One region of the Dactylosporangium sp. NPDC000521 genome, then DNA from elsewhere that is predicted to be linked to it. Evidence: riboswitches for the same ligand, from Rfam matches in the RefSeq annotation. Region 1 holds a riboswitch; the other holds the start of a gene.
What was found. Region 1 has a riboswitch for S-adenosylhomocysteine ahead of metH (methionine synthase). Riboswitches for the same ligand answer to the same signal wherever they lie in the genome.
Positions count from the first base shown of each region.

Region 2: linked by a shared signal. The riboswitch ahead of ahcY (adenosylhomocysteinase) and the one ahead of metH (methionine synthase) in region 1 are both predicted to bind S-adenosylhomocysteine.

Region 1 covers NZ_JBIAYW010000003.1:599,945-615,031, forward strand. The annotation lists gene ACFY3L_RS12930 (MFS transporter) at 32-1,345, opposite strand; gene ACFY3L_RS12935 (aspartate/glutamate racemase family protein) at 1,345-2,019, opposite strand; gene ACFY3L_RS12940 (glycine hydroxymethyltransferase) at 2,099-3,553, opposite strand; S-adenosyl-L-homocysteine riboswitch at 3,677-3,759, shown strand; gene metH (methionine synthase) at 3,781-7,464, shown strand; gene ACFY3L_RS12950 (alanine--tRNA ligase-related protein) at 7,649-8,773, opposite strand; gene ACFY3L_RS12955 (hypothetical protein) at 8,967-9,389, opposite strand; gene ACFY3L_RS12960 (DUF1232 domain-containing protein) at 9,478-9,774, opposite strand; gene ACFY3L_RS12965 (damage-control phosphatase ARMT1 family protein) at 9,805-10,917, shown strand; gene ACFY3L_RS12970 (peroxidase family protein) at 11,218-12,987, shown strand; gene ACFY3L_RS12975 (peroxidase family protein) at 12,947-13,183, shown strand; gene ACFY3L_RS12980 (hypothetical protein) at 13,238-13,726, shown strand; gene ACFY3L_RS12985 (hypothetical protein) at 13,736-14,437, shown strand; gene ACFY3L_RS12990 (hypothetical protein) at 14,499-15,087, shown strand, end outside.
Region 2 covers NZ_JBIAYW010000001.1:666,361-681,447, reverse strand. The annotation lists gene ACFY3L_RS03235 (HAD-IC family P-type ATPase) at 1-718, shown strand, start outside; gene ACFY3L_RS03230 (nitrate/nitrite transporter) at 814-2,082, opposite strand; gene ACFY3L_RS03225 (hypothetical protein) at 2,210-2,863, shown strand; gene ACFY3L_RS03220 (hypothetical protein) at 2,867-3,292, opposite strand; gene ACFY3L_RS03215 (MFS transporter) at 3,309-4,550, opposite strand; gene ACFY3L_RS03210 (alpha/beta fold hydrolase) at 4,560-5,357, opposite strand; gene ACFY3L_RS03205 (DUF4097 family beta strand repeat-containing protein) at 5,386-6,036, opposite strand; gene ACFY3L_RS03200 (helix-turn-helix domain-containing protein) at 6,256-6,981, shown strand; gene ACFY3L_RS03195 (SNF2-related protein) at 7,010-10,990, shown strand; gene ACFY3L_RS03190 (hypothetical protein) at 11,037-11,804, shown strand; S-adenosyl-L-homocysteine riboswitch at 11,775-11,859, shown strand; gene ahcY (adenosylhomocysteinase) at 11,880-13,340, shown strand; gene ACFY3L_RS03180 (hypothetical protein) at 13,344-13,754, opposite strand; gene ACFY3L_RS03175 (DUF4231 domain-containing protein) at 13,981-14,430, shown strand; gene ACFY3L_RS03170 (SLATT domain-containing protein) at 14,427-14,900, shown strand; gene ACFY3L_RS03165 (hypothetical protein) at 14,897-15,087, shown strand, end outside.

The sequences.
Region 1 (15,087 bases):
ATCCGTCGCCAGGCCGGCGCGGTGCGGCGGCTCATCGCCCCGCGGGGGCGCCGGCGGTGACGGGCACGGCTGCCGCGCCGGCGGCCGGGCGGGTGGGGCCGATGCGGAGGGCGACCAGGAGCGCGGCGGCCAGGTAGGTGCCCGTGGCGATGAGCATGGCGGTGGAGAAGGCGCCGACGGTGCCCAGGACCGCGACGCCGAGGGCGCTGCCCACCTGGCGCATGGTGTTGAGCAGGCCGCTGGCCACGCCCGCGTGGCCGTCGGGCGCGGCCTGCAGGGTCAGGGACGTGGCGGCGGTCATGGCGGTGTCGATGCCGAAGCCGACGACGAAGAGCGCGGCGAGCACCACCGGCAGCGGGCCGGCGGCGCACACCGCCAGGGCGGCGAACCCGGCCGCGCCGGTGAGGAGGCCGGCCAGCATCGTCGCGCGGGGACCGTAGCGGTGCCCGGCCCAGCCGCCGAACGGGGAGCCGACCACGGCGCCGGCCGCCTGCACGGCCAGGGCGACACCCGTGAGCAGCGGCGACAGGTGGCGGTGCTGCTGCAGGTACAGGGTGACCAGGAAGAACTGTCCGTAGAAGGCGAAGTTCAGGGCGAACCCCGTGATCACCGTGGCACGCAGCGCGCGGTGGCGCAGCAGGTCGGGCCGGAGCATCGGGGCCGGGTGCCGGCGCTGGAGCAGCACGAACAGGCCCAGCACGAGCACGCCGGCGGCGACCAGCGGCGGGTCGGCGGCGATGCAGCCGGCGACCAGCAGCGCGAGGCCGCAGGTCGACGTGACCAGGCCGGGGACGTCGACCCGCGAGCCGGCCTGGCGCGGCGGGTCGACCAGGCTGCGGCTGATGCAGAGCACGAGCACGGCGAAGGGCACGTTGAGCAGGAACAGCGCGGGCCAGCCGGCGACGGCGAGCAGCGCGCCGCCGAGCAGGGGGCCGGCCGCGGCCGCGACGCCGGCGAGGCCGCCCCACAGGCCGATGACACGGGCCTGCCGCGCCGGCTCGGGATAGGTGGACCGGATGAGCGCGAGGGAGCTGGGCATGAGGACGGCCGCGCCGACGCCCTGGACCACCCGGCCGGCGATCAGCCAGGCACCGCCGGTGGTGCAGGCGCACATGACGGAGCCGAGCGCGAAGATCGCCATGCCGCCGTGGTACGAGCGGCGCGCCCCGAACCGGTCGGCGAACGACCCGCCGGCGAGGACGAGCGCGGCGAAGACGACCGTGTAGGCGTCGACGACCCACTGCAGGGTCGCGGTGCCGCCGCCGATGGAGGGCAGCGCGACGGTCACGATCGTGCTGTCGAGCATGACCAGGAAGAACCCGAGGCAGACCGCGAGCGCCCGCATCAGACGGTCAGCGCGTCGGCGCAGGCGGAGACGAGGCAGCTGAGGCTGTCCACGACCGGCGTGACGCGGGACAGGTCGTCGCGCAGGACGGTCAGGTCGGTGCAGCCGAGCAGCACCCCGTCGGTGCCGGCGACGTGGCCGGCCGCGAGCGCCGCGTGCACGGCCGCGGCGTCGACCGCCCCGCCCACGCACCGCGTGACGAGCGACACCACCTGCGCCTGGTCGGCGGGGCGCAGGATCTCGATGCCGCGCAGGCGGGCCGCCGCGTAGGCCTCGTGGTCGACGCTGGTGCCGGTGGCGAGCAGCACGAGCCGGCGCAGCCCGCGGGCGGCGGCCGCGTCGATGGTCTCGTTGACCATGTCGACGAGCTTCAGGTGCCGCCCGGCGAGCAGCGGGCGCAGCTGGCGGTGGAAGGTGTTGCAGGGCATCGCCACGAGGTCGCAGCCGGCCCGCTCGAGCGTGTCGAGAGCCGTGGTGAGCAGCGCGTCGATCTCCGCGGTCTCCGCCGCGGTGAGCGTGCCGGCCAGGACCGCACCGACCAGCCGCCCCGACAGCGGCTGGCTGTGGATGAGCAGGTCGGGCGAGGCCCCGGTGCGGGCCTGCACCTCGGCGACGAGCAACCGGTAGAACTCGATCGTGGCGACCGGACCGACGCCACCGATGACACCAAGCACGAACCCCACCCCCGTGGCGGCAACCATACCCGCCGGTCGATGTCCGGTGGGGGCACGGCTGCCGCCACAGGGCCTGGGATCAGCGCAGGGTGATCTCCGGGTACAGCGGGAACCCGGCGAGCAGCTCGGACGCCTGGCCGGACACCTTGGCCGCGATCGACTCGTCGAGGGTGTACTTCGCCTTCGAGTCCGCCGCCGGACGGGTGCTGCTCAGCACGGTGGCGATGAGCTCGGCGATCGTGTCCATCTCGGCGACGCCGAGGCCGCGCGTGGTGAGCGCCGGGGTGCCGATGCGCACGCCGGAGGTGTACCAGGCGCCGTTGGGGTCCTGGGGGATCGCGTTGCGGTTGGTGACGATGCCGGCGTCCAGCAGCGCCGCCTCCGCCTGCCGGCCGGTGAGGCCCGTCGGCGCGCCACTCCCCTCGGCATCATCGCGCTGGGCCACGTCGATGAGCACCAGGTGGTTCTCGGTGCCGCCGGTGACGAGGCGGACGCCGCGGCGCTGCAGGCCCTCGGCGAGGGCGGCGGCGTTGTCGACGACCCGCTGCGCGTAGTCACGGAACGACTGGGTGCGGGCCTCTGCGAGCGCGACGGCCTTGGCGGCCATGACGTGCGGCAGCGGGCCGCCGAGGACCATCGGGCAGCCGCGGTCGACCTGGTCGGCGAGCTCCGCCTGGCACAGGACCATGCCGCCGCGCGGGCCGCGCAGCGTCTTGTGGGTCGTGGTGGTGACGATGTGGGCGTGCGGCACCGGGTCGAAGTCGCCGGTGAAGACCTTCCCGGCGACGAGCCCGGCGAAGTGCGCCATGTCGACCATGAGGGTGGCGCCGACCTCGTCCGCGATCTCGCGGAGGGTCGCGAAGTTCACCTTCCGGGGGTACGCCGAATAGCCACCGACGATGATCATCGGGCGGAACTCGCGGGCGGTCTCCCGCAGCGCGTCGTAGTCCAGCAGGCCCGTCTCCGGGTTGGTGCCGTAGCTGCGCTGGTGGAACATCTTGCCGGAGATGTTGGGCCGGAAGCCGTGGGTCAGGTGACCACCGGCGTCCAGGGACATGCCGAGCATCCGCTGGTCGCCGAAGTCGTGCCGCAGCTGCGCCCAGTCACTCTCGGTGAGGTCGTTGACCTGGCGGACGGACTTCTCGCGCAGGAACGGCGCCTCGACCTTCTGCGCCAGGACCGCCCAGAAGGCGACGAGGTTCGCGTCGATCCCAGAATGTGGTTGGACGTAGGCGTGTGACGCGCCGAACAGTTCGCGGGCGTGCTCGGCGGCGATCGACTCGACGGTGTCGACCTGCTGGCAGCCGGCGTAGAAGCGGCGGCCGACAGTGCCTTCGGCGTACTTGTCGCTGAGCCAGTTGCCCATCGCCAGCAGCGTCGCGGGCGATGCGTAGTTCTCACTGGCGATGAGCTTGAGCGACTCGCGCTGGGCGGTCAGCTCCCCGGCGATGGCGTCCGCGATCCGCGGCTCGACGGCCCGCACCACGTCGAGGGCGGCGTTGACCGCGATCGATTCCGAACTTTGCGCGCTCATGACGGGACTCCTGATCAGATCGGATCGTCAGCCACATCGGGACGGCCGACGGGGGCAGGTCCAAGCTCAATCCAAGCTCGACTGCGTGACGGCGAACCACGGTAACAGGCTAGAATCTGGGGTCGGGGCGAGAGGCGCTGCAACGGATCATCGACGATCCGCCACGCTCGACCTGGAATCACTGTCTGCAAGGGCGCCTTCCGTCTGACTAACGGAAGGTGGATCCAATGCCGGGTACCAGGTCGATCGCAGATCTGCGCAGGCTCCTCGACGAGCGGGTGGTCGTGCTCGACGGCGCATGGGGCACCATGCTGCAGGCCGCCGGTCTCACGCCCGCCGACTACCGCGCGGACCTGATCGCCCCGGATCACCCGAAGGACGTCACGGGCGACCCGGACCTGCTGATCCTGACCCGCCCCGACGTGATCCTCGACGTCCACCGGCAGTATCTGGCCGCCGGCGCAGACATCACCACCACCAACACCTTCACCGCCACCAGCATCGCCCAGGCCGACTACGGCCTGGAGTCGCTGGTCCGCGAGATGAACGTGCAGGGCGCCCGGCTGGCGCGCCAGGCGGCGGACGAGTTCTCCACGCCGGACCGGCCGCGGTTCGTCGCCGGGTCGGTCGGCCCGCTGAACGTCACGCTGTCGCTGTCGCCGAAGGTCGAGGACCCGTCCTACCGGGCAGTGACGTTCGACACGGTCCGCGCCACGTACGCGGAGCAGATCAGCGCGCTCGCCGAGGGCGGCGTGGACCTGCTGCTCATCGAGACCATCTTCGACACGCTCAACGTGAAGGCGGCCGTCGCCGCGGCCCGCGACGTCGCACCCCACCTGCCGCTGTGGATCTCGGTCACGATCGTCGACCTGAGCGGCCGGACGCTGTCCGGGCAGACCGTCGAGGCGTTCTGGCGCTCCGTCGAGCACGCCGACCCGCTCATCGTCGGCGTCAACTGCTCGCTCGGCGCGACGGAGATGCGCTCGCACGTCGCCGACCTGGCCCGCCTCGCCGGCACGTACGTCGCGGCGCACCCCAACGCGGGCCTGCCCAACGCGTTCGGCGGCTACGACCAGACCCCCGAGGAGACCGGGAGCCTGCTCGCCGGCTTCGTGTCCGACAAGCTCGTCAACGTCGTGGGCGGCTGCTGCGGCACGTCCCCCGCCCACATCGGCAAGATCGCTGAGGCGGTCCGGGGGATGGCGCCGCGGGAGGTCCCGAAGCTCGCCCCGGCGACCCGGTTCAGCGGCCTGGAGCCGTTCGAGATCGGTCCCGACACCGGCTTCGTCATGATCGGTGAGCGGACCAACGTCACCGGTTCGAAGCGCTTCCGCCGGCTCATCGAGTCCGACGACCACCAGGGCGCGGTCGACGTCGCCCTGGAGCAGGTCCGCGGCGGCGCCAACCTCCTCGACGTCAACATGGACGCCGACCTGCTCGACAGCGAGCAGGCGATGACCACGTTCCTGAACCTCATCGCCACCGAGCCCGAGGTCGCCCGCATCCCGATCATGATCGACAGCTCGCGCTGGAGCGTGCTCGAGGCCGGCCTGAAGTGCGTGCAGGGCAAGGGCGTCGTCAACTCGATCAGCCTCAAGGAGGGCGAGGAGCCGTTCCTGGAGCAGGCGCGGATCATCCGCTCCTACGGCGCCGGCGTGGTCGTGATGGCGTTCGACGAGCTCGGCCAGGCGGACACCACCGAGCGCAAGGTCGAGATCTGCGGCCGGGCCTACGACCTGCTGGTACAGAAGGCGGGCTTCGCGCCCGAGGACATCATCTTCGACCCGAACGTGCTCGCCGTCGCCACCGGCATCGCCGAGCACAACGGCTACGCGAAGGCCTTCATCGACGCGCTGCCGCTGATCAAGCAGCGCTGCCCCGGCGCCCGCACCAGCGGCGGCATCTCCAACCTGTCGTTCTCCTTCCGCGGCAACGACGTCGTGCGCGAGGCGATGCACTCGGCGTTCCTGCTGCACGCGGTGCGGGCCGGCCTCGACATGGGCATCGTCAACGCCGGCCAGCTCGCCGTCTACGCCGACATCCCCGCCGACCTCCTCGAGCTCGTCGAGGACGTCCTGTTCGACCGGCGCGAGGACGCCACCGACCGGCTCGTCACGTTCGCCGGCACGGTCAGCGGCCCCGGCACCTCCCGGGTCGTCGACCTGTCGTGGCGCGAGGCCCCGGTCAACGAGCGGCTGTCGCACGCGCTCGTGCACGGCATCGTCGACTTCATCGAGGAGGACACCGAGGAGGCGCGGCTCGTCGCCAAGCGCCCCCTGGAGGTCATCGAGGGCCCGCTGATGGACGGCATGAAGGTCGTCGGCGACCTCTTCGGCAGCGGCAAGATGTTCCTGCCGCAGGTGGTGAAGAGCGCCCGCGTGATGAAGCGCTCGGTCGCCTACCTCGAGCCGTTCATGGAGGCCGAGAAGGAGGCCGCCCGCGCGGCTGCGCTCGCCGAGGGCGGCGCTTCCGAGGGCGGCGCTGTGCGTTCCCAGGGCCGCAGCGGTCAGGGCAAGGTCGTCATGGCGACCGTCAAGGGCGACGTCCACGACATCGGCAAGAACATCGTCGGCGTCGTCCTCGGCTGCAACAACTACGAGGTCATCGACCTCGGCGTCATGGTCCCGGCGGCGAAGATCCTGGACACCGCGGTCGCGGAGGGCGCCGACGCGATCGGCCTGTCCGGCCTGATCACGCCGTCGCTGGACGAGATGGTCGCCGTCGCCGCCGAGATGCAGCGCCGCGGCCTGAAGCTGCCCCTGCTCATCGGCGGCGCCACCACGTCGCGGCAGCACACGGCGGTCCGGGTGGCTCCGGCGTACGACGGCAACACCGTCCACGTGCAGGACGCCTCGCGGGTAGTCGGGGTCGTTGCCGGCCTGCTGGACCCGGACCGGGTCGAGCGGCTCACCGCCGACAACCGCGAGGAGCAGGAGCGCCTGCGCCGCCAGCACGCCGAGCGCCGCCACACCGCGCTGCTCACCCTGGCGCAGGCCCGGGCCAACGCCTCGGACGTGTCGTTCGACGCCCTTCCCACGCCGGACTTCACGGGTGTACGGGTGGTCGAGCCGCCCCTGCAGGTGCTCCGCGAGATGATCGACTGGCAGTTCTTCTTCCTCGCGTGGGAGCTGAAGGGCAAGTACCCCGCGATCCTGGAGCAGCCGGTCGCCGCCGAGCTCTTCGCCGAGGGCAACACCCTGCTCGACGAGATCATCGCCAACGGCTCGCTGTCCGCCCGCGGCGCCTACGGCTTCTGGCCGGCGGCAGCCGTCGGCGACGACATCGTCCTGGACAACGGCGTCACCTTCCCGATGCTGCGCCAGCAGACGGAGAAGCCCGACGGCCGGGAGAACCGCTGCCTCGCCGACTACATCGCCCCGGCCACGGCCTCGGTCGCGTTCCCCGACCACCTGGGCGGCTTCGCCGTCGCCATCCACGGCGCCGAGGAGCTCGCCGCCCGCTACGAGGCAGACAACGACGACTACCGCGCCATCCTGGTGAAGGCCCTCGCCGACCGCCTCGCCGAGGCCTTCGCCGAGTGGATCCACCTGGAGGCCCGCCGCGCCTGGTTCGAGCCCGACGCCCAGCCCGTCCTGGAGGACCTGCACGCCGAGCGCTTCCGCGGCATCCGCCCCGCCCTCGGCTACCCGGCCAGCCCCGACCACTCCCTCAAGCAGGCCCTGTTCGACCTTCTCGAGGCGGGCAAGCTGGGCCTGGCCCTGACGGAGTCGTTCGCGATGACCCCGGCCGCCGCGGTCAGCGGCCTGATCTTCGCCCACCCCGACTCCCGCTACTTCACCGTCGGACGGGTCGGCCGCGACCAGATCGAGGACTACGCCACCCGCCGCGGCCTCCCGGTCGAAGAAGTCGAGCGCTGGCTGCGCCCCAACCTCGCCTACGAACCCTCCTGACCCACCCTCCGGCAGGGCCGCCCTCCCGGCGTCCCTGCCGGCACCGGTGGGGCCACCCTCTGCGCGGCGGGGGCGGGCGGCGGCGCGGGCACGCTCCACTGCTCCGCCGCCCTGACCCTCGCCGTTCCGGACAGCACGCTGCCGGGCACGTACGCCGCGGCGCTGACCCTGACGCTCGCCTGAACTACGCCGCCGTCAGGACCTCCTCGACCAGGTCGCGGGGGATGCCGTGGGTGTCGTGCAGGTAGTGGAAGTCGTCGTCGGTGAGGGGGCCGCGCAGCAGGAGCCGCTCGACCAGCGGGCGTCCGCGACGCAGGAGCGCCTGGAAGCGGCGCTCCTCGTACACCAGGACATCCTGGACATAGAGCGGATCCACCCGCAGGGAGAACTGCGCCACCGTCTCGCCGAGGGGTTCAACGGGCAGGTCGCCGAGGGTGCGGGTGGGGTCGTCGCGCCAGAGCTCGGTGAGCGTGCGGCGGATGAGGCGGCGCAGGACGTAGCCGCGGCCGGTGTTCGACGGGTGGACGCCGTCGCCGATGACCACGACGGAGGACCGGAGGTGGTCGCTGACGAGCCTGGACGAGGTCCACCGTCGCCAGGGCTCGAAGACGTCGGTGTCGAAGACCGACGACCGGCCCTGCAGGACCATGGACATGCGCTCCAGGCCCATGCCGGTGTCGACGCAGGGCTGCTCCAGCGGGCTCAGGCTGCCGTCGGGGTGGCGGCGGTGGCGCATCATCACGTGGTTCCACACCTCGACCCAGTTGTCGTCGGTGGATGGTGTACCGGTGGGCGGGTCGTCACCGGTCCAGACGAAGATCTCGGAGTCGGGGCCGCAGGGGCCGGTGGGGCCGTTCGACCACCAGTTGTCCTCGCCGAGGCGCTCCGCCGGCACGCCGAGCCGCTGCCAGGTGTCCAGGGAGCCGGGGTCTTCCTCGTACACCGTGACGTGCAGCCGCTCGACCGGCACCTGGAACCCGTCGCGGAGCAGCTCGAAACCCCAGCGCAGGCTCTGGTCGCCGCCGTAGTCGCCCATCGACCAGGAGCCCAGCATCTGGAACACCGTGAGATGGGTGTCGTCGCCGACCTCGTCGAGGTCCGTGGTGCGCAGGCATCGCTGCACCCCGGTGAGGCGGCGGCCGAGCGGATGCGGTCTCCCCTCGATGTACGGCGTGAGCGGGTGCATGCCCGCGCTCGTGAACAGGACCGGGTCGCCCTGCGGTGGGATGAGCGTCGCGTCGCCGAGGAACTCGTGGCCGCGCTCGCGGTAGAAGTCGAGGAACGTGCTGACGATCTGACGGGTGTCCATGGGTGTGGCCCTTCGGGGATGGACCGGAGGACGGGACCCGGCAGCGCACACAGAACAGCCGGCGAACCGTTTCCGGTCGCCGGCTGAACTGGAGGAAGATCAGGCAGCAGCGTCCGGCGAGCGGTGAGCTCGCGCGGCCGCGGCAACGAAACGCCTGATACGCATACGGCGAGTGTACCGCAGCGGCCGTTCCTCAAAAGCGCTCCTTGCAGCGCCTCTTGCAGCGCTCCTTGCAGCGCCTCTTGCGGCGCTCCTTGCAGCGCCTCTTGCAGCTCTCCTTGCGGCGCTCCTTGCAGCGCCTCTTGTTGGCCGGCATGCCGGCGGGGCTGAAGCAGTAGACGCGGAAGAACTGGCCGTTGGCGGAGGACTGCCAGCTGACGACCTTGCAGCGGGCGCCGGCGGCGGCGTTGACGGCGGTCGCCTGCACGTCGCCCGCCTGGGGCCCGGCGGTGCCGAGGCCGGGCAGCGCGACGGAGTACAGGCCGGCGCCGGCGTTGGTGACGGTGTTGGCGGCGCCGGTCGAGTTGTACTGGGTGATGGTCCCGCCGGCGCTGTTCGCGTCCGCGTAGCCGAAGCGGTCGGCCGCGAAGACGCCGGAGCTGCGGGCGAACTGCACCGAGAAGCCGGGCTGCGAGTCGAGGATCCCGCCGGGGCGGTAGCAGCTGACCTTGACGAGCTCGTCCGGGCCGGGGCGATTGCCGGTGTCAGCGGACCTTCTGCTGCGGGCGCTCCCGGTGCTTGGCCGCCAGGCGGGTCAGGTAGATCAGGGCCGCACCCAGCACGCCGACGTCGTCGAGGTAGATCGGGTCGGGCAGCAGGTCGACCGGGGACACGGTGTAGATGAGCGCGCCCCAGAACGCGAACTTGCCGCCGGCGCCCATCGCCTGCAGGTACTTCCCGGTCTTCCAGACGCGGGTGGCGAGGACGATCGCGGCGACCAGCATGGCGACCAGCAGCAGCGCGCCGACCGCGATGAGGCCGTAGAACACGGTGTCGTCCATGGGCATGAGTCTACGGGCGATACTCGCACCATGCCCGTCACGCCATCTCGGATCACCGGGGCCGACCCCGGGTCGTTCGCCGCCGCCGTCCTGCGGGACCGCCATCCGGCCATCGTGGCCAGGGTCCTCGCGGACTTCCCCTTCGCGGCACCGGTCCGGGACGCGCTTGCAAGGATCTTGCAGGACCCCACGGTGACCCCGCTGCCGCGCGACGCCCACGACTGCGAGGACTGGGACCGGTGGGGCGAGCCGCACTTCGGGCGGTCGGTGTTCGAGGTGCCGTTCCTGTGGGCGGAGAACTACTTCTACCGGCGGCTGCTGTACGCGACGGGCTACCACGAGCCGGGGCCGTGGCAGGGGATCGACCCGTTCGGGCCGCAGAAGGCGGCGGATCTGCCGGGCTCCTCGGAACTCGCGGCGCTCGACGCGCTGCAGGCCCTGCCGGAGGATGAGCAGGCCGCGGCGCTGGTGGCGGCGGCGCTGTGGGGAAACCGGGCGGATCTGGGGTTTCAGCTCGCGCACGGACTCGCCGACGTGCAGACCGAGCTCGTCGTGGACGACACCGAGCGGCTCTGGAAGCGGCTCGCAAGTGGCGGCACCGTCTGCGTGGTCGCCGACAACGCGGGCCGGGAGCTGCTGCCGGACCTGGTGCTCATCGACTTCCTGCTGCGCACCGGCCGGGCCGCCCGGGTCGAGCTGCACGTCAAGCCCGCGCCGTACTTCGTCTCCGACGCGCTCACCGCGGACGTCCTGGCGGAGCTGCGGCGCTTCGGCGACGGCAGCGAGATCGGGGGGCGGCTGTGGGCGGCGCTGCGGGCCGGGAGCCTGGAGCTCGTCACCGACCCGTTCTACTGCGCGCCGCTGGAGTTTCCGGCGATGCCGACCGGCCTCGCCGCCCGCTTCGGGGCGGCGACGCTGACCATCCTCAAAGGGGATCTGAACTACCGGCGCCTGGTGGGGGATCGCGACTGGGCACCGGAGACGTCGTTCTCGGGTCTTACCGCATACTTTCCCGGGCCGGTCGCGGCCCTGCGAACGGTGAAGTCGGACGTGGTCGCCGGGTTGGCCGAGGGCGTCGAGGCGAAGCTGCCCGCGTCATGGCGCACCAGCGGCAGTTTTGCCATGGTCCAAGTGCGCGGCTGAAACCTCGGCGGCCGCGTCGGTGGCGGTGGTGGTCGTCGTGGTGAAGGTCGGTCCGGCCCACATGCGCTTCGTCGTCATGCTGAGCACTCTGCCGGGCCGCACTTGGCGGCCACTTGCGGTCGGCTTGCGAAGCCCCTCAAGGATGGTGGCGGTCACGCATCGATGCCGTTCGTGGCACCGGCAGATCCGACATGTCGGGCACTGCAAGCTTAAGCGAGACTTGAAGACCAATTCATTGACGCTCCTGTACGGGCGGCGCAGCATTGCCATCGGCGAGGCGGTCGCACCTGTGGAGGAGTCATGGGTCATCGCATCGGCAAGTTCGTCCCGTTCTCCGTGCAACTTGTAGCACTCGCGGTGGTGGCTGCCGGGGGCACGGCCGTCGCGCTCGCCGCCGACGTCTCGCCCGAATTCCTCGGCCGGCACCGTCCGCCGGGGCGTGGCGGGGGCGTCGACCTGGAGGGGCAGAGCCTCGACGGGTCCGGCAACAACCGCGCCCACCCCCGTTGGGGCAGCGCCGGGCAGCCGTACAGCAGGGTCGCGCCGGCACGGTACGCCGACGGCCGGTCCGCGATGGTGCAGGGCCCGGACGTGCGCTGGGTCAGCAGCCGCGTCTTCAACGACGCGAACCAGAACATCTTCTCCGACCGCCGCGTCAGCCAGTGGGGCTTCGTCTGGGGCCAGTTCGTCGACCACACCATCGGCCTGCGGGAGGAGGGCACCACCGAGAAGGCCGACATCGCGTTCAACGCCGCCGACCCCCTCGAGTCGTTCACCAACACGCTCGGTGACATCCCGTTCACCCGCTCCAGGCCCGCCCCCGGCAACGGGCCGCGGCAGCAGACGAACCTGGTCAGCTCCTACGTCGACGCCTGGGCGGTGTACGGCGGCACCCGTGAACGCCTCGAATGGCTGCGGGAGGGCCCGGTCGACGGCGACCTGACGAACAACGGCCCGCACCTGCTGCTGCAGGACGGCTACCTGCCGCGCCGCGACAGCCGCGGCGATCCCGGCAGCGCGCCGGAGATGGCGGTCGACGGGATGCTGCTGGGCCGCCCCGGCCGGGCGGTCGTGGCCGGTGACCAGCGGGCCAACGAGAACATCGGGCTCACCGCCGTCCAGACGCTGTTCGCCCGCGAGCACAACCGGATCGTCGACCTGCTGCCCGCGTCGCTCAGCGCCGAGCAGCGCTTCCAGATCGCCCGCCGGGTCGTCATCGCGGAGCAGCAGTTCATCACCTACGAGCAGTTCCTGCCCGCGCTCGGCGTCACCCTGCCGAGGTACCGCGGCTACCGGCCGGACGTCGACGCGTCGCTGTCCAACGAGTTCGCGACCGTCGGGTACCGCGCCCACAGCATGATCCACGGAGAGCTGGAGCTCTCGTCGGCCGCGGACCGCTACAGCACCGCCGTGCTGGACCAGCTGCGCCGCGGCGGCGTGGAGATCGAGACCGGCGGCGAGGACGTCGAGCTGGCCGTCCCGCTCAACGTCGCCTACTTCAACCCCGACCTCGTCCCGGCGCTGCAGCTCGGGCCGCTGCTGCGGGGCATCGGCTCCGAGGCCGAATACCGCAACGACGAGCAGATCGACAACCAGCTGCGCAGCGTCCTGTTCCAGGTCCCGGTCGCCGGCAACCCGCGGTGCCTGGACGGCCCGGCCCTCCCGCAGTGCTTCCGCGGCGTCGTCGACCTCGGCGCCATCGACGTGCAGCGCGGCCGCGACCACGGCATCCCCGGGTACAACCAGCTGCGCCGCGCGTACGGGCTGCCGGCCCGCCGCACGTTCCGGGCGATCACCGGCGAGGCGACCGAGGAGTGGCCGCGCGACCCGCGGCTGGCCGCCGGCAAGGAGGCCGACGACCCGTCGGCGCTGGACTTCGTCGCCCTGTTCGACGCCGCCGGCAAGCGTGTCGACCCCGCGTCGGAGGAGGCGGCGACCTCCGTCACCCGCGGCGTGCGACGCACCGCCCTCGCGGCCCCGGCTCAAGGCGGTGTACGGCTCCGTCGACCGGGTCGACGCGTTCGTCGGGATGGTGGCCGAGCCGCACGTGCGCGGCACCGAGTTCGGTGAGCTGCAGCTGGCGATCTGGAGCCGCCAGTTCCAGGCCCTGCGCGACGGCGACCGGTTCTTCTACCGCACCGATCCCGGACTGGAGATGATCAGGAGGGTGTACGGGGTGGACTTCCGCCGCTCCCTGGGTGACATCATCGCCCTGAACACCGACATCGCGCGATCCGACCTGGCGCCGGACGTGTTTCTGGTCTGACGCATTCCTGGTTTTGTCCTGGTTTTGTTCTGTGGGCCTGGGTAGGACCGCGAAATGCAACCTGAAGCCGACGAGTCGGTGCCGGAGCTGGCGCCTCAGCCTGACGACGAGCCGCCGGCGCCCGCGCCACCCTCCTCCTCGACCGGGCAGACCTCCTCCCCGTCCGGGCCGACCAGCGGTGCGGCCGGGCAGATCAGCAGTTCCGCCGCGCCGGCCGGTGGGCAGATCAACGGCGCGCCGTTCCGCGCGAACACCGGCGGCACGCCAGCCGCGGCCCTGGCGAACCTGTGGAACGACGGCGACCGGCAGCGCATCCGCGGCAAGTGGCAGGAGCTGCAGGCCAAGTTCCTCGACGACCCGCATCTGGTCGCCGCGGAGGCCGAACGGCTCGTCCAGGAGGCGGTCACCTCCCTGACCGCCTCCCTCGACGCCCGGCGCAGCCAGCTGCATCAGCAGCGGGCCGCCCGCGGCCTCGACACCGAGAACCTGCGCGCCTCGCTGCGCGACTACCGCGAGTTCCTCGACCGCATCCTCGGCCTCTAGGGGGTCCACATGAACTCGACGACGATCACGATCGGCCTGGTCGTGCTGGCCCTGGCGGTCGGCGGCTGGATCCTGCTGCGCGGCGGCAAGGAGGAGGAAGAGGAGGAGACGGCGACCACGTCCGGCCCGCCCACCCCCCGCCCGCCCGCGGCCGCGACACCCGGAGCTGCGACACCCGGAGCCGCGGTGCCCGGAGCCGCGGTGCCCGGCGCCGGCATGCCCGCAGCGGGCATGCCCGGCGCGGTGGCGCCCGGCGCCGCGATGCCCGGGATGGCCATGCCCGGTGCCATGCCCGGCATGCCCTCCCCGAACGGCAGCGGCATGCCCGTCAACGGCGCGCAGATGCCCGCGTACGGGGCCGCCTACGGCGCCGCGGCCGGCGTCCCCTCGATGCCGGCGCCGATGTCCTCCGTGCCGGCGCCCGGCACCTACTACTCGTCCTCGTCGTCTTCGCTGACGTCGGAGGGTCACGCGTACGAGGTCCGGACCCGCTGGCAGGAGCTGCAGCTGCGGTTCGTCGACGACCCGCAGACCGCGGCGGGCGAGGCCGAGCGCCTCGTCGACGACGCCCTCGCCGGGGTGACCGCGTCGCTGAACGCCCGCAAGGACCAGCTCAGCACCTGGCGCGCCAGCGGCCGGGACGACACTGAGCAGCTGCGGGCGGCGGTCCACGGGTACCGCGACTTCCTGACCCACCTCGTCGGGTCGTAGTTACCGGTTTCGTTTGATGCGCCCTGTCTGGCGGGCATACCTCCTGTGAAGGAGGACCGCCATGACAACCACCCAAATTCTCATCACGATCGTCGTGCTCCTCGTGATCGCGGCGATCGGTTACGGCATCTGGTTCGTCACCCGGCGGCGGGCGCTGCAGCACCGGTTCGGCCCCGAGTACGACCGGGCCGTCGCCGAGGGTGACAGCCGCGCCGCCGCCGAACGGGAGCTCCGCGAGCGGGAGCGCCGCCACGCCGAGCTGGAGCTGCGCGAGCTCACCCCCGAGGCGCGCACCAGGTACACCACCGCGTGGACCGAGATCCAGTCCCGCTTCCTCGACGACCCCACCGGCGCCGTCCGCGACGCCGACGCCCTCGTCACCGAGCTCGTCGCCGAGCGCGGCTACCCGACCGGCGAGTACGAGGAGCAGGTCGCCCACCTCTCCGTCGAGCACGCGCGCACCCTCGGCCACTACCGCGACGCACACGAGATCAGCGAGCTCAGCGACCGCGGCGAGGCCACCACCGAGCAACTGCGCCAGGCCGTTGTCCACTACCGCACCCTCTTCTCGGACCTGCTCGGCGTCGACGCCACCCCCGGCGCCACCTCGGGTGCCGCCTCCTCCGACGCCGCTGCCTCGGGCGCCACCA
Region 2 (15,087 bases), on a different contig from region 1:
CCTGGTCGAAGGCCGCGCGATGTGGCGGGCCGTGCGGGAGGCGCTCGGCATCCTCGTCGGCGGCAACCTCGGGGAGATCGGCTTCACCGTCCTCGGCGCCGCCCTCACCGGCGCCTCGCCGCTCAACGCCCGGCAACTGCTGCTGGTCAACCTGCTCACCGACCTGGCACCAGCCCTGGCGGTCGCGCTGCGCCGGCCGGACTCCGGCAGCAGCGGCGTGCTGCTGAGCGAGGGGCCGGAGGCCTCGCTCGGCGCCGCGCTGACCCACGACATCGCGCTGCGCGCGGCGGCCACCACCACCGGCGCCGCCGGCGCGTGGGCCGTCGCCGCCACCCTCAGCGGCCGCGGCGTGCGGGCCCGCACGGTCGCGCTGGCCGCGCTGGTCGGCACGCAGCTCGGGCAGACCCTGCTCGTCGGGCACGCCAGCCCCGGCGTCCTCGTCGCGAGCCTGGGCTCCGCCGCCGTGCTGGCCGGCGTCGTCCAGACCCCCGGCCTGAGCCAGTTCTTCGGCTGCACCCCGCTCGGGCCGGTCGGCTGGGGCATCGCCGCCACCGCCGCGACCACCACCATGCTCGCCGCCGCTGCCGCACCCGCGGTGGCGCGCCGGCTGCCGCCGGAGGTGACGGAGCGGCTCACCGCGGCGCTGCACCCGGACCGCCTCGCCGACCTCGCCGGCCGTGTACTGCCCGCCCACGTGCTGGCCCCGCACCCGCACTGAAGGCGCCGCGGGGCCGTCCATCTCCGCCACGACCGGGACCGGGCCGATGCGCTTCCGGATGCGGCAACGGCGCCCGACGTCGGGAGCGAGCGGCCTCAGCCGGCGGCGGGCAGGGGGTCGCCGCGGCGCATGGCGGCAAGGTGCTCCGGGGGGATGGCGCGGCGGGTCGTGCGGCGGTAGTGCCAGACCTGGGCGGCGCCGAGGGCCCACAGCACGTACTGGACGGCGAAGGCCCACTTGAACGCGTGCAGCGACGGGTGGGCGGCACCGGCCGGGGTCTGCACGTCGAGCAGGACGCCGATGGCGATGATGACCAGGATCGAGGCGACGAAGCCGCCCACGTTGACGATGCCGGTCGCGCCGCCGATGCGGGCGGCCGGGTTGAACGAGCGGGCGTAGTCGAAGCCGATCATGGAGCCGGGGCCGTTCATCGCGAGCACCAAAACCAGGGCGGTCAGCACCGCGACGGGGGCGCGGCCGGGCCACAGCAGCACGACCGCCCAGGCGAGTGCCGACGTCGCGACGATCGCCAGGACCAGGGTCGAGCGGTGGTACGGCAGCCGGCCGCAGAAGTGCCCGATGATGGGGCCGAGGACGATGCCGCCGACGGTCAGCAGCGACAGCAGCAGCGCGGCGGTCGCCGGGGCCAGCCCCTCCCCCTGCGTCAGGAACGGATAGCCCCACAGCAGCGCGAACACGCTGCCGGAGAACTGCGCCACGAAGTGCGTCCACAGCCCGAGCCGCGTACCCGGGTGCTCCCACGACGCCCTCAGCGCCCGATCCGACATGTCCGTCTTTTTTGGCTCTTGTACTGGCGAGTCCCGCAAGCTCACGGCCACGAGCGCGATCGCGGCGGCGCCGAGCGCGGCCGCGCCGAGGAACGTGGCGGTCCAGCCGGCGTCGCGGAGCAGCACGACCAGCGGTACCGCCGACGACAGCGCACCGAGCTGCCCCACCATGCCGGTGAGCTGCACCATCAGCGGGTTGCGGCGCGGCGGGTACCACAGCGCGACGACCCGCAGGACACTGATGAACGTCATCGCGTCGCCGATGCCGATCAGCACACGGGCCGCGATCGCCGGTCCGATGTCGTGCGCGTAGGCGAAGAGCAGCTGCCCGGCGACCATGAGCAGCCCGCCGCCGATGAGCATGCGCCGGGACCCGAACCGGTCCAGCAGCACCCCGACCGGGATCTGCATGCCCGCGTACACCGCCAGCTGCGCCACGGACAGCAGCGCCAGCAGCGACGTGCCGACCCCGAACCGGTCCGCGGCGGCGACCCCGGCGACCCCGAGCGATGAACGGTGGAAGACCGCGATGATGTACGCGGTGAGCCCGATGACCCACATCAGATGACGACGCATAGCGAAGACGACGTTAGCCCTGTCGCTGCCTGAACAGGGGCAGGTGTGACGACCCTCAACTGTGGGCTTGCGGACACCTCATACGCTGTTCGGGTCCACTTTACCCAGCTGCCTGAGGACCCGCGCGATGAGCGACCTGATCGCCACACCCATCCGGTGGGAGCACTCGGGTGACGGCGAGTTCCCGTACCACGCCGAGATCGACGGGCGCAACCTCACCGTGCGGGTCAACGACTTCCCGGCGGAGCCGCTGTACACGCTCATCGTCGACGGATCCGAGCTGGTCGACCTCGACGACTGGCCCACCGTGTGGCGCCGCCCGCCGGCGCCGGCGCACCTGCTGGACCTGATCGCCCGGCCGATCACCACCGACCTGTTGTGGACGTGGGCGCGGCGGATCTGCGGCGTCACCACCGAGCACCCCGCCGAGGTCGCCGCGCTGCTGGGGCTGCCCGCGCCGACGCAGGACGACTCCGGCCGCCTGTTCGTGCAGCCGAGCCCGCCCGGCACCGCCCGCCTCGAGCTGGCCTTCGACCGGGCGGGGCTGTCCGCGGTCGTCATCCACTTCGTCGAGCCGACCCTCACCCGGGCGGAGCTCGACGCCTGCTTCGGCCCCAGCGGCGACGTGCCCCGCGTCCACTGGGACTCCGCGTACGTGACCGCCCACCGGATCACCGCGCCGGACGCGCCGCTGTCGTGCACGCTCCTGGCGTCCTACGGCTCGGAGCCGGCGCCGCCGACCAGGGCGTCCGAGCTCACCCTGCGCCGCGACCACGGCTGAGCCTCAGGTTTCGCGCCAGGGGTAGACGGGCTCGCCGAAGGGCTCCAGGGAGCAGTCCCAGGCGTTCCAGCCCTGCTGCGTGATCTTGCCGTCAGCGTACGCGTAGGCCCAGGTGGAGCCGTCCTCGCCGGTGCAGCTGACCGTGCCGGCGCGGACGAACGGCGCCAGCTCCACGTAGAACGCGGTCGCCTGCTGCGACCACTTCGCGTCGCCATCCTCGTCCCGCGCGAACTCGATCCAGTCCCCGTCCCGCACGACCTGCGCCGCGCCCACCCAGGCGAGGTCGGCGATCGTGTGCGCGTCCGGGAAGATCACCTCGTTGAACCAGCCGTCCCGCTCGCCCAGGGCGGCCCTGACGGCGGTGGCGGCGGCGACGTCGTCCGCGGCCGGCAGCAGCAGCCTGCCCGTGGGCCGCACGGAGTACCCCATCCGCTGGTTCTACCACTCACTGCCGCGCGTTCGCGAGATCGGCCTCGGCGACCGCCGCATCGATGCGCGCGTTGGTGAGGGCGGACGCGGCGTACCCGCCGGCGGCGAGGGTCAGCAGCGCCGCCACGAGGATCGGGGTCCGCAGGTCGCCGGCGTCGGCCAGCACGCCACCGGCGAGCGCACCCAGCGGCATGACACCCCAGGCGACGACCCGGTAGACGCCGATCGTGCGGCCGAGCAGCGCGTCGGGGGTCAGGCGCTGCCGCAGGGACCCGTAGACGACGTTCCACACCAGGATCGCCCACCCGGTCAGCGCCCACGCGACCGCCGCCACGAACAGGTTCCGGGTCGCGGCGGCGAGGAGCATCCCGACGCCGGTGACGGTCGCCGCGAGGACCATCGCCCGCCCGCGGCCGGTGCGTCTCGCGACCGGGGCGGCGGTCTGGCTGCCGAGGAGCCCGCCGACGGAGGCGGTCAGCAGGAACGCGCCGAACGCGGCCTCGGGCACATCAAGAGTCTCCCGGGTCCACAGCGCGACGAGTGCGGTGGCCATCGCGTTGGCGAACCCGAGCACGATCACCACGGAGAGCATCGCCCGGTGCACCCGGTGGCCGCGCACGAACCGGAGCGCCTCGCCGATCGCCCGCCCCATCGGCGCGGTCCCGTTTCCTTGGGCGACGCGGTACGTGCCGGGCAGCGCGAGCATGAGCGCGGCGGCGATCGCGTAGCAGGCGACGTTGACGCCGAACGCTCCGCTCGCGGTGACGGCGAACACGGCGCTGGCCAGCGGCGGGGCGATGAAGTTCTGGACGAGCATGTCCGCGCCCTGCAGCCTGCCGTTGGCGGCCTCCAGGCGCTCCCGGTCGCCGACGACGGCCGGCACCATCGAGTGGATCGACGTGTCGTACACCGTCTCGCCCGCGCCGAGGACGACGACCACGCCGTACAGCAGCCACAACGACACCACGTCCGTGGCGACCGCCGCCAGCAGCGCCACCAGCACCGCGGTGCGCACGATCCCGACGAGCAGCGCCAGCCGCCGCCGGTCATACCGGTCGACGAGGACGCCGGCGGGCAGCCCGAGCAGCAGCCACGGCACGAACCCGAGGGCCGTCAGCGCCGAGAACGCCACCGGGTCGCTGGTCAGCCGCGCGGCGAGCAGCAGGATCGCGACCCGGTAGACGCCGTCGCCGAGGTTGCCCGCGGCGGCCGCCGCCCACAACCGGTGGAATCGACTCAGCTCCATGCTCTCCGCCACGCCGCCAGCTTAGAGCTCCGCGGCGTCCCGCACGGCGTCGGCGACGGCACGGAAGTCCTTCTTCAGGATGGCCCCGTGGTTGCTGGGGACCTTCGCGCTGATGCGGATGTTCGGGTTCCGCTCGGTCACCGCACCGAGACCGGCGCGGATGCGCTCCTGCTCGTCGCCGCGGCTGCCGAGGGACGTCCCGGACGCGACCACGTACCGGGTCGGGACCGTGATGCGGTCCAGCACCGGGCCGAGCTCGCTGACGCGGGAGATCCTGCCGATCTCGATGTTGCTGTCGGCCTGCTGGTCCGCCGTCATCCTCGGGGCGAGTCCGGTCGGGCGCAGCAGCGGCAGGAACCAGCCCATCCGCCGGAACATCTTGCGGATCCGCACCTCCATGGCCTCGTCCAGCCAGTCGTACGGCTGTGCGCCGTCGACCAGGACCGCGCCGATCGTCCGGGCCGGGTTGCGGCTGGCCCAGTGCGCCGCGACGTACGCCCCGTAGGACCAGCCGACCAGCACCGCCCGGTCGACGTCCCGGGCCGCGAGGACGGCGTCGACGTCGCGGACGGCGGCCTCGAACGAGTAGTCCTGCGAGCGTCTCGACCTGCCGCGGGCCCGCTCGTCATACGTGATGTGCCGCCACTGCGGGCCTTCCCCGAGCTCGGCGATGACCCGCCGCCAGTAGCCCTGCGTGGCGAACTGGCCGTTGAGGTACACCAGCGGGATCCCGGTGCCGCCGGTGTCGGTGGCGGCGAGGGCGGTGTCGTCGACCGGGATCATGCCGGTCCAGGTCGCGTCGGTCTTGGTGCTGTTCATGGCGTCTCCCTTGGTGTCTACGGGGGGTTCAGAGGCTGCGGGCGTCGATGTCGCCGTGGGCGGTGGTGGCGTGGATGGTCAGCTCGGGGCTGCCGGCGTTCCTGAGCGCGTTGTGGACCCGGCCGTGCCCTGTGCCGGCGTCCAGCGAGGCGTCGACACCGGCGGCGGCACGGACGGTCACGTCGCCCATCTGGGTGCGCAGGACGACCGCGCCGCGCACGGCCTCGGCGACGTGGATGTCGCCCTTCATGGTGCTGATCTCGCCCGGTCCGGTGAGCCGCCCGACCGTGACGTCGCCGTCGTGGGCGGACAGGCGCGCGCTCGCCGCCTCGTCGATCTTCACCGTGCGGTACAGGCCTTCGGCGGCGACGTCGCCGAGCCGGCCGACGCCCCGGAACTCGGCGGCGGCGGCCTTCACCTCGACGTGCGAGCCGGCGGGGACCCGCACGGTCACCTCGACCGACCCGGCCGCGCTGCCGGCGGGAGCCGTGACCCGCAGGACACCGTCGCCGAACTCGACCTGGGTCTGCTCGGCCGACTGCACGTCGCGCCGCTTGCCCGCGTCGGCGGGAAGCACCTCGACGGTGGTGTCGCCCCGGTCGGCGGCGATGACCTGGATCCGGCCGGCGGGGACCTCCAGCGCGGCGGTGACGGCGGCGGGGCTGTCGAACTGCTGCATTGCGTTCTCCTCGCGTCCTCATTCTTTCCAACGTCAGAAACGCTACTTTGCGTTCGCATTTCGGGCAACGATGTCGTTGCACCGAGCTGACGTTACAGCAGCTCACTGCCGTGAATTCGTTGCAATGGGGTCGCGATTAACGCAATGAACGGCCCTCGCTTCGTTGCATTGGGCTGCCGGCGAACGCTACGCTTGCAGTACCGGGGAAGGGAGACGGCGGTGCCGGGAGGCAGGCTCAGCCAGCAGGAGCGGCAGCTGATCGCTACGGGGCTCGCCGACGGCCTCGCGTATGCCGAGATCGCCCGGCGGCTCGACCGCCCCACGTCGACCATCACGCGTGAGGTGATGCGCAACGGCGGCCCCACCGCGTACCGTGCCGACCTCGCCCACCGCGCCACCGAGCGCCGTGCCCACCGCCGCCGGACCGCGCCGCCCGCCAGGCCGCGGACCGTCGTCCGGGACAACGGACGCGACGACGCCGCGGTCCGCGAGTACGAGGAGACGTTCACCACCCTGCTGATGCAGCAGGGCCTGCCGAAGATGGTGGCCCGGGTGCTGACCTGCCTCTTCACCGCCGACGCCGGCAGCCTCACCGCCGCGCAGCTCGTCCAGCACCTGCAGATCAGCCCGGCGTCGGTGTCCAAGGCCATCGCGTTCCTCGAGCAGCAGGGCCTCATCCGCCGCGAACGCGACGACCGCCGCCGCGAGCGGTACTTCGTCGACGACGACGTCTGGTACCAGTCGACGATCGCCAGCGCCCACGGCATCGCCCAGGTGGCCACGACCGCCCGCCACGGCGTCGCCGTCCTCGGCCCGGGCACCCCCGCCGCCGTCCGCCTCGAGAACATCGCCCGCTTCAGCGACTTCATCAGCGAGAGCATCCTCCGCGCCGCCGAACAGGTCCGCGAGATCCTCCACACGAAGCCGGCCACGCCGCTCGGGTAGCGGCCGGCATCCGGAGTAGGGTCTCGGAGTGAACGTGGTGCACGGGGTCATCACCGGTGGTGGCCGGCTCGCCTACTGGGCCGAGACCACCCCAGGCCCGGCCTCAGGCCTGCGCCGCCGCCCCAGACGGGCGGTCCCCCATCCGTTCGCGGTCCTCCCCCCGCTCCCCGGCGACGTCGCCACCGCCGACCTGGCCCTGCCGACGACCGGTGCCCGCCCGCTGCCCTCCCCCACCCTCACCCCGCCGGCCGCCACCGACCGCGACCCCGACACCACCGGCACGATGCTGTGGACCGTCCCGATCGTCTACGCCCCACCCGGCACCGACCTCGAAGCGGCCCTCACCACCGGCACGGCCGTCGTGGCGGGCCCGTCGATCGGCGCGCTGACGGACCTGGTCACACTCGCCGCCGATCTGGTGCACCGCGGACGCGTCCTCCCCGACCTCCTCGACCACCCGATCGAGGCCCGCTGGCGCCCCGTCCTGTGGGCCGACGACGCCATCGCGTTCGAGTCCCTGTGCCGCTCGATGCCGGGCGTCGCCTGCGCCGCCCGCGACTGGACCCCCGAGGAAGCCGTCCGCGCCGCGCTCGACCACCAGGTCGACGCGCTGGTCCGCGCAGCCCTCGCCGGCCGCCCCATCATCACCGACGCGGCGGTCCGCCAGGACAGCACCGTCCGCGCCTGGCTCGCCGCCCTGACCTCACCCGACCCCACTCTCCGCGAACGCCCGGCCCCGGACGCCGGCGCCGCCACCCGTGAGCCGCCCTCGCACCCAGCGCCGCAGCTCGCCGATCGCCCGCACAGCAACGACTCCGAACACCGGCAGCCCGCCAACCACCCGAGCAACGTCGACAACCCCGGCAAGGCGCGTAACGACGGCAGCCTCCGCGGGAACGGCAACAACGCCCGCAGCGGCAACAACGCCAATGAGGCGAGCGACGGCGGCGGCCTCCACGAGGCCGGCAGCAGCAACGACGGCGGCAACGGCACCAACACCAGCGAGGCGAGTCACGGCGGCGGCCTCCGCAAGGCCGGCAGCAGCAACGACGGCGGCAACGGCACCAACACCAGCGAGGCGAGTCACGGCGGCGGCGGCCTCCGCGAGGCCGGCAAAGGCAACGACGCCGGCAACGGCGACAGCGTTGCCGAGCCGGCAGATGGCAACGGGCCTGACGAACGCCCGGACGACGAGCGCAACCCTGCGAACAGCCACAGCCGGCCGGTCGATGGGCGCACCTCACCCGGCAGCGACAGCGCAATCAGCAGCAGCGAGCTGCGTAACGGTGCCAGGCCGACCGGCAGCAGCGGACCGAACACCGACAGCGCACCGACCAACGGCAACGGCCCGAGCAGATACAGCACGCCGAGCACCGGCGACAAACCCAACAGCGACAACGCACCCAGCACCAACAGCAACGCGTCGAGCACTGCGAACACACCCAACAGCGGCAGCGCGCTGAACAACGGCAACGGGTCGAGCAGCGCATTGAACAACAGCAACGCACCGAGAACCGGCAGCGCTCCAAGCACCGGGAACACACCGAACAGCGACAACGCACCGAGCAACAACACCAACGCGCCGAGCGCCCGGGACACACCGAGCGGCGGCAGCGCGCTGAGCGGCGGCAGCGTGGCGGTCGGGTCGGGTGGCGTGGTGGGGCGGGCCGTGCGGGAGAGCACCGACGTGCGGCGAGTGCGGGACGAGATCCGGCGGTGGGCGGAGAGCGGCCGGCCGGCGGCGGTGCGGTTGTGCTTCCGGTTGACCTTCGTCGAGGAGTTCGACGAGGGCGAGGACGACGCCGGGGCGGCCGGCGAGGCCGGGGTGCGGGTCGACGGCGAGCGGGACGTGTCCGGGTGGCTGGTGGAGTTCATGCTGCAGCCGGTCGCGGAGCCCGGACTGCTCGTGCCGGCCAAGGACGTCTGGCGCAGCGGGTCGTCGCCGCTCTTCCGGTGGGTCGACTACCCGCAGGACGTGCTGCTGGCGGACCTCGGCAGGGCGAGCCGCCTCTGGCCCGAGCTCGACGAGGCGCTGCACCACGCGCGCCCCGAGCAGCTGCGGCTGGACACGATCGGCGCCTACTGCTTCCTGCGGCACGCGGGGATGCTGCACGACGCGGGCTTCGGGGTGATCCTGCCGGCGCAGTGGCAGCGGCGGCAGGACCTGGGGCTGACGCTGACGACGCACACGGCGCAGCCCGCGGCCCCGGTGCTGCGCGACACGACGGCGAACCGGGCCGCGATCGTGCGCTTCCGGTGGGGCCTCGCGATCGGTGACGAGTTCCTCAGCGAGGCGGACCTGCGGGCCCTCGCGCGGGCGAAGGTGCCGCTGGTGCGGCTGCGCGGCCGCTGGGTGCACCTCGACCGGGAGAAGCTCCGCGCCGGCCTCGCCTTCCTCGCCCGGGGCGGGCACGGGCACATGTCGGCCGGCGAGGCGATGCGGCTCGTCAGGCTTGTCCCCGAGGGCGACCTGCCCCTGCCGGTCACCGGCGTCGACGGCACCGGATGGCTCGCGGACCTGCTGACGGGCCGGGCCGTGGAGCGCCTGGAGCTTCTGGAGCCGCCCGCGTCCCTCGCCACGACGCTGCGGCCCTACCAGCGCAAGGGCCTGTCGTGGCTGGCCTTCCTCGACGGGCTCGGCGTCGGGGCGCTGCTCGCCGACGACATGGGCCTCGGCAAGACCGTGCAGGTCCTGGCGCTGGAGGCGCTGCTGCGCGAGCGCGGCCCCCGCCCGCCGACGCTGATCGTGTGCCCGCTGTCGGTGCTCGGCAACTGGCGGCGCGAGATCGGACGCTTCACGCCCGGCCTGCGGGTCGCCGTCCACCACGGCACGGAACGGGCGATGGGCGAACACGACGACGCCGACCTGGTCCTCACCACCTACCAGGTCGCGACCCGGGACGTCGACCGGCTCGCGGCACGGGACTGGGACCGGATCGTGCTCGACGAGGCGCAGCAGGTGAAGAACAGCACCGGCGCCGCGGCGCGGGCGGTGCGGCGGATCCCGGCGCGGCACCGGGTCGCGCTGACCGGCACGCCGGTGGAGAACCGGCTGACGGAGCTGTGGTCGATCGCGGACTTCCTCAACCCCGGCATCCTCGGGCCGGCGAGCATCTTCCGCGCCCGCTACTCGGTACCGGTCGAGCGCTACGCCGACGCCGACGCGGCCGCCCGCCTGCGCCGGGTCACCCGGCCCTTCCTGCTGCGCCGGGTGAAGACCGACCGGGCGGTCATCGCGGACCTGCCGGACAAGTTCGAACGCCGCCAGTGGTGCAACCTGACCCTCGAACAGGCGACGCTCTACAAGGCGGTCGTCAACGAGCTCTTCGTGAAGCTGCGCGAGGGGCGGTCCGGTGAGCGGCGCAAGGGGCTGGTGCTGTCGGCGATGACGAAGCTCAAGCAGGTGTGCAACCATCCGGCGCACCTGATGGGCGACGGCACGCCACTGGCGGGACGGTCGGGGAAGCTGGCGCGCCTCGAGGAGATCCTCGCCACGGCGCTCGACGCCGGGGACCGGGCGCTGGTCTTCACGCAGTTCGCCAAGTTCGGCCACCTGCTGGCGCCCTACCTGGCGGGGCGGCTCGGGACCGGTGTGGAGTTCCTGCACGGGGGCACCGCGAAGGGCGCCCGCGACGCGATGGTGGAGCGTTTCCAGACCGGGAAAGGGCCGGGGGTGCTGCTGCTGTCGCTGAAGGCGGGCGGGACCGGGCTCAACCTGACCGCCGCCAACCACGTCGTGCACGTCGACAGGTGGTGGAACCCGGCGACCGAGCAGCAGGCCACGGACCGCGCCTTCCGCATCGGGCAGCGCCGCGACGTGCAGGTGCACACCTTCGTCTGCGTCGGCACCATCGAGGAGCGGGTCGACACCATCATGGCGGAGAAGCGGACCCTCGCCGGGGTCGCCGTCGGCAGCGGCGAGGGCTGGCTCACGGGCCTGTCGACCGACGACCTCCTGGACCTGATGACCCTGCGCACCACTGACCTGCATGAGGCGACGGATGCCTGAGACCAGCTGGTCCCACCAGTTCATCGCCATGCTGGAATCCTTGCGCATGGGTACGACATTTTCCGTCGGCCGCCGCTACGCCCGCGCCGGCAACGTCCGGTCGCTCACCATCTCCAGCAGCATCGTGACGGCGCTGGTGCTCGACGAGGACGGCGAGACGTACCGCGGCCGCATCGCCACGAAGGCGTTCTCCGCGGCCGACTGGGCGCGCATCGAACGGGCCCTGTCCAAGGAGGCGCGGTACGCCGCGCAGTTGCTCGCCGGCCACCTGCCGGACGACCTGGACCAGCTGCTGCAGGGCTACGGGCTGTCGCTGTTCCCGCAGAGCCTCACCGAGCTCGTCATGGACTGCGACTGCCCCGGCTGGCAGAAGCCGTGCCGGCACCTGACCGCCGCCTGCTACGTCCTCGCCGAGGAGTTCGACAGCGACCCGTTCACCATCCTCGCGTGGCGCGGCAAGGGCCGTGACGAGCTCCTCGAGGAGCTGCGCAGCCACCGCGTCTCGGACGTGGGACACGTCGCGCCCGGCACCGACGAACCCCGGCGCCAAGCAGGGTTCTGGACCGCCGGGCCCAGGGTCACCGCACGGCATGAACCCCTGCCCGGCGCGATCGCGAAACCCGACGCCCTCCTCGACCAGCTCGACCAGCTGAGGCTCACCGTCGGCCGGTTCGAGGTGACCGACCTGCTCCGTGACGTCTACCGCACACTCGGTTGCGGGGAAAACGACGAAGGCGGTACCGTCGGATCCAATCGCGGCCGAGCACAAGGCAACGCCGCGGTCACGGCCGAGAGGCGCTGCGACGGGCCCTGAAGGGCTCGCCACGCTCGGCTGGTGACTACCCTTGACCCAAGGGCGCCTCCTGTCACCGGGAGGTGACCTTAGGCTATGCACAAGTACCTGCAGACGCGCAACGGGATCGAGTTCGCCGTTGCCGACCTCTCCCTCGCGGCCGCCGGCCGGACCCAGATCCGCCTCGCCGAGCACGAGATGCCGGGCCTGATGGCGACGCGTCGCGAGTTCGCCGACGCGCAGCCGTTGCGGGGCGCGCGGATCGCCGGCTCGCTGCACATGACCGTGCAGACCGCGGTGCTCATCGAGACCCTCGTCGCGCTCGGCGCCGAGGTCCGCTGGGTCTCCTGCAACATCTTCTCCACGCAGGACGAGGCTGCCGCCGCGGTCGTCGTCGGCCCGGACGGCACGCCGGAGGAGCCCAAAGGCACGCCGGTGTTCGCGTGGAAGGGCGAGACGCTCGCCGAGTACTGGTGGTGCACCGACCAGCTGTTCGACTTCGGTGACGGCCTCGGCCCGAACATGATCGTCGACGACGGCGGCGACGCCACGCTGCTGGTGCACAAGGGCGTCGAGTTCGAGGCCGCGGGCCAGGTGCCGCAGCCGACGTCCGCCGACTCGGAGGAGTACGCGCTGGTCCTCGGTACCCTCGCCGACAGCCTCGCGAAGGACGGCCGCCGCTTCACGAAGCTGGCCGCCGGCATCCGCGGCGTCACCGAGGAGACCACCAACGGCGTCAAGCGGCTCTACAAGCTCGCCGAGAGCGGTGAGCTGCTGTTCCCCGCGATCAACGTCAACGACTCGGTCACCAAGTCGAAGTTCGACAACACGTACGGCATCCGCCACTCGCTGCTCGACGGCATCAACCGCGCCACGGACGTGATGCTCGCCGGGAAGCTCGCCGTCGTCTGCGGCTACGGGGACGTGGGCAAGGGCGCCGCCGAGGCGCTGCGCGGCATGGGCGCCCGGGTCGTCGTCACCGAGATCGACCCGATCTGCGCGCTGCAGGCCGCCATGCACGGGCTGCCCGTGGTCCGCCTCGAGGACGTCGTCACGACCGCGGACCTGTTCATCACCACCACCGGCAACAAGGACATCATCATGGCCGCCGATCTGGCCGCCATGAAGCACAACGCGATCGTCGGCAACGTCGGGCACTTCGACAACGAGATCGACATGGCGGGACTGCAGAAGGTCCCGGGCATCGTGAAGAACGAGATCAAGCCGCAGGTGCACGAGTGGACGTTCCCCGACGGCCACGCGGTCATCGTGCTGTCCGAGGGCCGGCTGCTCAACCTGGGCAACGCCACCGGTCACCCGAGCTTCGTCATGTCCAACAGCTTCACCAACCAGACGATCGCGCAGATCGAGCTGTTCACGAAGCCGGACGCGTACGAGCGCCAGGTGTACCGCCTGCCGAAGCACCTCGACGAGAAGGTCGCCGCGCTGCACCTCGAGGCGCTCGGCGTCCGGCTGACCGAGCTGACCAAGGAGCAGGCGGAGTACATCGGGGTCGACGTGGCCGGCCCGTACAAGCCGGAGCACTACCGCTACTGACGGTCAGTCGTCGCACTCCTCGCAGTAACGCTTGAAGCCCTTCAGATCCATGCGCAGCCGGGCGTGCAACGTCGCGTCCGGCTGCGCGCCGTGCGTGCGCACCAGGCGTTCGTCCAGCTGTGCGACCGCCACCACGTTGGTGGTGCCGTCGTCGAGCGGCTCCAGCCAGAACGCCTCGACGAGCTGCTCGCTGTCCCACCGCACGTACCGTCCCGGCTCGGATTCCCCGAGGACCGCGTCGATCTCGACCCGGCGGCCACCGATGTCGAGCGTCAGCTGCGCGGCGTCGTCGCCGGCCTGGTTCACGGCGAGGACCCCGGACATGAACCGCGGGTGTTCGCTGAGCCGCACGAGGTGTTCGTAGACAGACATCGCCGGCATACCCACCCGCATCTGTTCCTGGGTGACGATCATCTGACCCACCCCCTTCGAGTCAACGGTACGCCGGCATCGTGCGATGAGCCGGTTCCGGCGGTGAACACACGCACCACGGGTCGGCGGTTCGGGTCGGGGGTGCGGGCGATTCGACCGTTGTCATCGGTCGCGGGATTTCCGTAGATTCAGCACCGACGATGTCGATGGTGACGGAGGCGGCGTGCGCGACCTTTTCCGGCGGTTTCCGCGACCCGGATCGCGGCTCGTGTCCGATCCGATCATGCCACCCGCGGCGAAGGCCGGCTTCCCGGCGCTCGCCGAGGACTTCGAGGCGCTGCGCCCGGTCGAGGAGCGGTTCGAGCGCTACGACCTCGAGGCGCTGCGCGGCCAGCACAGCTACCGGCTGCAGGGCATCGTCGTGCTGCTCGGGTCCGCGCTGCTGACCGGGCTCGGCGGGCTGCAGGCGGTCCTGTCCGACCAGCGCTGGCCGTCGGCGGTTCTGGCCGTGCTGGCCGTCGCGCTGGCGGGTGTGTCGCAGTTCGTCGTGGACGATCACGCGCTCGCCGACTACCGGCTCGCGCGGGTCAAGGCGGAGCGCCTGCGGGCGCTGTACTTCACCTATCTCGCCCGCGTCGCGCCATACACGGACGACAATCGCGTGCGCCTGCTCGGCCGCGCGGTCGACGCGATCGACGAGGGCGAGGAGCTGACGTGACCGACCGCGAGTCGCAGTTCCGCGACCTGTACGAGCGGCACCGCGTACAGGAGCAGCAACGGTTTCTGGAGCAGCGCCGCGACGAGTTCCGCAACGCCTACAAACAGGGCGTCCGGCTCCGCAACGGGCTGCTGGTGCTGTCGGGTGTGGTCGGCGCGACCGCGCAGGTGTTCAGCGGGCCGGGCTCGGCGACCGCCCGCGGCGTGTGCGGCCTGGTCGCGGCGCTGATCGCCGCGCTCGCCGGTGCGGTCGCCGGGTACAGCTCCCTGATGGGGTTCGCCAGCCTGCGACGGTCCTATGAGGACGCGCTGAAGGGGGTACGCTCGGCCGGTCACTCCTGGCGGGACGCGCCGGACGACCCGGCCGCGGTGCTGCGGGTCGAGGAGGTCCTGCGGACCGAGAACGGACACTGGGGGCAGCTGGTGCTGAGGCAGGCCGACGGCACGACGACGCCCGGCGTCGAGCGATGATGCCCGTCGTCCTGGCCAGCGGCCACCTCGTCGACGCGCCCGGCCGGCCGGCGCCGCGGTTTCCGCAGCGGGTCGTCGGCGAGGTCGCCAGGCTGGTGGCGGAGACCTTCGACGAGTGGCGCGTCGGCCCCGGGTCGGTGCTCGTGTGCGGCGGCGCCCGCGGTGCCGACCTGATCGCCGCAGAGGC